DNA from 2 places in the Rothia sp. HMSC065C03 genome. Region 2 is predicted to be linked to the other one. Evidence: riboswitches for the same ligand, from Rfam matches in the RefSeq annotation. Region 2 holds a riboswitch; the other holds the start of a gene.

Region 1 (3,357 bases), on a different contig from region 2:
GGGCTTTACAACGGCTTCACCGGCGGGCACGGGGCTGACCGGCAGCAGACGCTCCGGGCTGGTGCCGTCAAGAGTATTGCCCTCAGAGTCGGTGGTGGCGAGTAGGTGGTGCCACGGGTACGCGGAGGCGGCAGCCTCCAGGCGGCGAGCACGGGCGGCGTGATCCACCGGGCCGTGGCCCTCACCGGAGCCGACCTGCAATCCGGCACCTGCGGCGATGGATTCGTGGAGCCAGCGGGTGCTCCACTGCAGGGCGCGGTGGGTATCGTCGCTGGTCAGAGTGTTCTTCTCGCCCGCAGAAGATTCTGCGGCTTCGGTGTGCTGCAGCAGCTCCACGCCCAGGCGGGTTGCCAGCGAGGAGGACAGGGAGCATCCGGTGCCGTGCGTATTGCGGCTGTCCAGACGCGGGGTGCGCACGTGCGCGCAGGTGCCGTCCGGGAAGACCGCGGTGTTACCGGCGTCCTGACCGCACAGGTGGCCGCCCTTCACAATCACGGTGGTTCCGGTCGCCGCCGCAAGGTTTGCCGCCTGCTCATGCGCCTCATCGAAAGTCTGGGCGGGCTCCTTCTGGCAGAGCACGGCGAGCTCCGGAATGTTCGGGGTAATCACATTCACGAGCGGCACGAGGTCGCGCAGCGTCTGCTCCGCTTCCGCCTGCAACAGACGGTCACCGCTTGAAGCAATCATGACCGGGTCGAGCACGACCACGGGCACGGGGTGCTCGCTCAGCCAGGTGCGGACGGTACGGATCGTGTCCGCGTCGCCGAGCATGCCGATTTTCACGGCGTCAACCGTGACGTCATCAAAAACGGCGGCAAGCTGCGCGGTCAAAAATTCCAGGGGCGGGGTGAATACTTCACGAACCCCGCACGTGTTTTGGGCGACCAGTGAGGTGGTCACGCACATGCCGTAACCGCCGGATGCGGCAATGGACTTGAGGTCCGCCTGAATACCTGCACCGCCGGAGGGGTCGGTTCCAGCAATGGAGAGAACCCTCGGCACCCGAGCTGCCTGAGGTACCTGAGCTGTCTGGGGTGCCCGGGAGGTTCCGGAGGCGCTCGCGCCGGGTACAGGGTTGGTGGTGGGTGCGCACGCGGGCGCGGTAGGCTGCTCTGCCATTATCGATAATCCCTTCGCTAGTTCGAACTAGAGCAGGTTCAATGGGTGATTCTCTCAGCCTTGAGTGTTCTTACACCGTTTCGTGCGTCCGCTGTGCCGTAGTTCTTCGCTGTGCCGTAGCCCTTCGTTGGGCGGTCAGTTGGGCGGGTTAGCGGGTCGCGGGCGTCTCAAGGCACCCCATATCGCTCTGCCAGGTTATCACAACGATTCTCAGTAGCTGAAAGTTTTGCGGGTGACAAGTGAATCTCTCCGAAATTTTCGTTTGAGCCTTGCGTTGCTGCAAGGGCTCCCCGCCGCCGATTTCAGCGCACCTTTGTACGGAAACCAGCCGTTAAACACGTAGTGCCCGGCACCGCTTCACGCAGTGCCGGGCACTATCAGCCGGGTTTAGGTCAGGGCGAAAATCTCTGCCGGTGAACCCTCCGCAATGATCCTACCCTCGTGCAGCAGGACCGCGCGGTCAGCCAGCGAGGCGATACGCGCATCGTGCGAAATGATCAGCACCGCACGGTTCGCCAGCACGGCGCTCAGGGACTCGGTTGCGTCCGCGAGCTCCAGCTGGGTGGTGGACTCGTCCAGAATCACGGCGTGCGGGTCAGCAAGCACAATACGTGCCAGCGCCAGCTGCTGAATCTGGTCACGAGTCAGAGGCGAATCCGCGCCGCTCACGACAGTATCCATGCCCTGCGGCAGGTCGCGCCACCAGCGGGCACCGATAGCGTCCAGTGCCTCGCGCATCTGCTCGACGGTTGCATCCGGCACGACCACCGTAAAGTTATCGGCGAGGGTGCCGAAGAAGACGTGCGCTTCCTGGGTGCAGACCAGCAGGCGCGGGCGGCCATCGGCGGCGGCATCGGTCGGGAAGTCGCCGTGACCGACCGGGCGACCCATCACGGTGATGGTGCCTTCCAGGGCGGTCAGCGAACCACCAATCAGACGAGCCAGGGTGGTCTTACCCGAGCCGGAACGGCCCACCAGGGCGAGCGCCTCACCGCGGCGAATCTTCAGGTTGATGCCTTCCAGAACGAGAGCGTCCGGCGAGTAGCCGTAGGAGACGTCGGTACACTCAATGGCGTACTCCGGGTTCTTCACGGCTTCATCCGAGACGGCGGCGAACGCTTCGGCGCGGTGCTGTGCACGCTCCTCACGCTGCTTCTTCGCCAGGGACACCACACCGAACACGCGGCCCATGTTCACGAGCATGATGCGCAGGCTGCTCACGTGGTGGTTCAGCATGTCGGCGAGGGTTCGCAGACTGAAAACCATGACCGAGGCGGTCGCCACGGCGCCCCAGCTTGCCCAGCCGAGAGCCACGCAGGCGGCGCCCCAGAGCATACACAGAACCGTGGGAATCCATGCGTTGATGGCGTCCACGGTGAAGTACAGCTGGCGGATGCGCACCATGCCCAGCTGCGCGGCGAACTGGCGCTTGTTCTCACCGGCGAAGGCGTCTTCGCGGGCGGTATGAACGCCCAGCTCACGGATCGTGGAGGTGCCGCGGATATTCTCGGTCAGCACGCTGTTGAGGTCACTCACACGCTCCTGGGCGGTCTGGTTGCGTGCCGCCATGAGCGGCAGCATCTTCGACATGATGAGGGCAAGACCGGCAATCATGGGCAGCATGATCAGGCCCATTGCCGGGCTCACAACCGCTAGCGAGATGGTGGAGATCAGGAAGTACAGCACCACGTAAATCGCGCCGAGCAGGTCCTCACTGACGGACTTCGCCGCCGAGGAGAGGTCGTCGGTCACGCGGGTGAGCAGGTCACCGCTACCGGCTTCTTCCACGGTGCGTGCGTCCAGGTCGAGGGTGCCGTCGAGGGTGTCCTGGTTGGCGTCACGGGTGACGAGCGCACCCAGTCGCGCCGCACTGTACGAGGAGACCATGAGGGTTATCGCCTGCACGATGAATGCCGCCAGGATAATCAGAATCGGCTGCCACGGGTAGCTGGAGAACTTGCCCGCCACCACGTCGTCCACGGTGGCACCAATCTGCAGAGGCACCACTGCACCCATGAGGGTGCTGACCATGTAGATGACGAAGGTGTAGAGGGCCCGCCCCTTATGCGCTGCGAGGTAGTTCCACATGCGGCGTGCCACGTAGGCGGGGCTTTCGATGGGGAGCTGCTTTGCCATGCTAGTTCACCTCCTGATTCTGAGTGGTTGCGGGGGTTTCTGCCTGAGCGACGGGGTAGCCGTCGCGTTCCATGCGGCGGGTCGTCTCCGCGGTCGTGGAGA
Region 2 (3,357 bases):
CGCGGATGAATTGGTATTCGGGTTCTTGGAAGACGTAGCCGATGCGGCTGAGCATTTGGGCGGGGGTCCAGGTGGGCACGTCCCAGTGGGCGCGCTCGTTGTCGTGGTTGCTGCCGCGCTCGCCGCCGTGGTTACCGTCGTAATTACGCAGCGCGTCGGTGGCGGTGAGGGTGCCATCGGGTGCGGTGAGGAGCCCTGCGAGGGTGAGGGCTAGGGTTGATTTGCCGGCGCCGTTGGGTCCGAGCACGCTGAGGTGTTCGCCGGCGTGCAGGGTGAGGTTGATGCCGCTGCGCAGTACGGGCAGGTCGGTGGGTACGGGTGCGGGGGTGTCGCCGAGGCGTTTGATGGTGCGTCGGCGTGCGCGTCGTTGTTTGGGGGTGGGTTGTGCGCGGGTGATGCTGAGGTTTTCGGCGCGAAGTAGCGCCTCGCCGTGCTCGCCGCCCTGGTTATCGCTGTCGCTCTGCGGTGCACGCGGCACGTAGTTGGGTACCCACACGCCCGCGTCGATGAGGTCTTGGCGGGCTTCGGTGAGTACGGTGTCGGGTACGCCGTCGTGGGTGATGGTGCCGCCTTCGCCGAGCACGATAATGCGGTCCATGTGCGGTGCCCAGATGCTCACGCGGTGTTCTACGACGAGCAGGGTCGCTCCGGTGGCTTGCGCGGCGGCAAGGATGCTGTCGCGTACTTCCTGCACGCCGGAGGGGTCGAGGTTGGCGGTGGGTTCGTCAAGGATCATGGCGCCGGGGTGCATCGAGAGGATGCCCGCCAGGCCGAGGCGCTGCTTCTGTCCGCCGGACAGTGCGCTGCTGGGGTGGTCGAGGGGCAGGTGGTTGAGTCCTACTGCGGTGAGGGCTTCGGTGACGCGGCCCCAGATTTCTTCGCGGGGTACGCGCAGGTTTTCGGGGCCGAAGGCGACGTCGTTGCCGACGGTTGCCATGACGATGGAGGATTCGGGGTCCTGCTGCATCATGCCTGCGGTGCCGCGTGCTTCGGCGGGTGCTTGCCCGTTGATGGTGATGGTGCCGCCAGCGGATTCGCCGTCGTCATCGTGGAGCACACCGGCGATGGCGTGCAGGAGCGTCGATTTGCCGGCACCGGAGGTGCCCAGCAGCAGGACTTTTTCACCGGGGTTGATGGTGAGGTTGAGTCCGCTGATGACGGGTTCTGGGCGTCCGGGGTGGTGCCAGCTGAAGTTGTTGAGCTCGATGCGCGCCCCGCGCGGTGTTGCTTCCATGATGGTTCCTTAGCCTTTTGTGTGGCTGCTGTTGTGTGCCGAGTGGTGACTCGTGGTGAGTGACTAGTTGGTGGCTAGTTGCTGGTGGTTAGCGGCGGGTCTTGCCGGATGCCAGCGAGGAGAGCACACCGGTCTTGGCGAGGTTCTGCACGAGAATCCACGCGAGGAAGCCTGCGATGACTGCGCCGGAGATGACGGCGCACGCTACGTAGATGATTGCCTTGACCGGTTCCATGTCGGGGTAGTAGATGAAGATTTCGTTAACGCCCATGAACAGGCCGCTGAGCGCACCAGCGAAGATGGCGACGGTTGCGTTCCAGCGGCGGTAGCGGAAGATCGCGAAGGCGATTTCAGCGCCGACGCCCTGGAAGAAGCCTGCGATCAGGATTTCACCACTCCACGCGCCGCCGGTGAAGAGCACGGAGATGAATGCTGCGACGATTTCACCGAAGAGTGCCGCACCGGGCTTGCGGATGAGCAGGCCGCTGAGGGTGCCGCCAAGCAGCCATGCGCCGGCGACGATGGGGCGGAATTCGGGTGCTGCTACGAGTGCAGTTTTGGCGGCGGGGCCGACTGCGATGTCCCAGATCCAGAAGATGACGGCGCAGGCTACTGCGATAACTGCGGCGATAACGATTTCGTTGACTCGCCAGCGCAGGTTCGGCTTCTTCGTTTCTGCCTGGGTAGATGCCTGGCTAGATGCCTTGGAGGCGGGGGTTACGTTCTGCGACATTGGTGGTCCTTCCTTCGTTGGAAGGGGAATGTCCTCGCCCTCTGAATGGACGAGGGCATTGAGAAGAAATTCGACTCCCTACGCCGGTACTAACCGGATCAGGTTCGAGGGTCTGCTTAGCACTCTCAGCGCCTCGGTGGCGCTCCCCTGTCGTTTGGGGTTCCTTGTCCGTACCGTTGTGGTGCGGGTGGGAACCCAGGTTCGATTGTAGGCGTGTCTGGCTGTTCGCGCCAATTTGCCGCTTTTTGTTTTCTTCTTCTGCCCGCATTACAGAATTGCACGGTGTACAATTTTGGGACGGAGCGGCTCCAAGGCGGCACGAACGTCTTAAACCCTATACGCTAGGGAGTGGCGCTCTTTTCTCACCCAACCCCGAAGGGGTTCACGGGCAGGACGCCGCATCGTATACAGCTAAGGAGATACACATGAACCCCGTCGCTAAGCTTGCTATTGCGGGTATCAACATGGGCGCTGCTGCCCTGGTTGGTAAGGGCCTGGGCGCAGCCTGGACCAAGGCTACCGGCAACCAGCCTCCCGCCATTTCCCACGACTCTGAAGACACCCTGCGTCAGGTCATCCTCTGGACCGTTCTGACCTCCGTCGTGGGTGCTGTGGTGAGCTTCGGTATTGCTCGCCTGCAGCGTCGTTTCTTCAACTAAGGCTTTGCGCTTTCCGCGCGAAAGTTCATGAACTAGGCGGTACGTATCTCCACTCGGTACGTACCGCCTGGTGTTCCATCTTCAGCACGCCCGCCCTACTTCAGCCGGTTTCATGCCGCCGCTACGCTGAAGCGCCACCTCGGCATCCGAAAGCACAACTATGACTATTTCTTCTCCCCGCCGTAAGACGAAGGCTCAGCGTAGGGTCGTTGACCACGCGAATAGCCGCCGCTCGATCGCGTCCTGGGTCATGTGGGATGTTGGCTCGTCGAGCTTCGACTCGATTATGACGACCTTCATCTTCACCGTGTACCTGACCAGCAGCTACTTCGGCACTCCCGAAGAGACTTCTTCGGCGCTGTCTTTGGGTCTGACCATCGCCGGTTTCCTGATTGCTATCCTGGCGCCGGTCACCGGTCAGCGTAACGACAAGTCCGGCAGAGGCATCTTCTGGCTCGGTGTGAACACCATGCTGCTGGTCGGTTCGATGGCGGCGTGCTTCTTCGTGGGCCCCACCCCGCAGTACCTGTGGCTGGGTGTCACCCTGATTTCTGCGGCGAGCGTGTTCAGCGAGTTCGCGTACGTGAACTATAACGCCGTGCTGCCGCGTATCTCCCACCCGGAGAATATCGGTAAGATTTCGGGCGCCGGATGGGCTGCCGGCTACATTGGCGGCATCCTGGCGCTGGCTGTGGTGCTGTGGGGTTTTGTGCTTACCCCCGAAGTGCTCG

What was found. A riboswitch is a leader RNA that binds a small molecule or an ion and turns the genes downstream of it on or off. The one in region 2 is predicted to bind thiamine pyrophosphate.
Region 1: another riboswitch for thiamine pyrophosphate. It lies ahead of HMPREF2605_RS07030 (bifunctional hydroxymethylpyrimidine kinase/phosphomethylpyrimidine kinase); the one in region 2 lies ahead of HMPREF2605_RS03285 (ECF transporter S component).

The regions. Positions count from the first base shown of each region.
Region 1 covers NZ_KV832006.1:330,879-334,235, reverse strand. Annotated here, with positions in the region: gene HMPREF2605_RS07030 (bifunctional hydroxymethylpyrimidine kinase/phosphomethylpyrimidine kinase) at 1-1,119, opposite strand, end outside; TPP riboswitch at 1,111-1,309, opposite strand; gene HMPREF2605_RS07025 (ABC transporter ATP-binding protein) at 1,507-3,255, opposite strand; gene HMPREF2605_RS07020 (ABC transporter transmembrane domain-containing protein) at 3,257-3,357, opposite strand, start outside.
Region 2 covers NZ_KV831986.1:15,125-18,481, forward strand. Annotated here, with positions in the region: gene HMPREF2605_RS03280 (ABC transporter ATP-binding protein) at 1-1,234, opposite strand, end outside; gene HMPREF2605_RS03285 (ECF transporter S component) at 1,323-1,967, opposite strand; TPP riboswitch at 2,026-2,126, opposite strand; gene HMPREF2605_RS03290 (DUF4235 domain-containing protein) at 2,393-2,626, shown strand; gene HMPREF2605_RS03295 (MFS transporter) at 2,787-3,357, shown strand, end outside.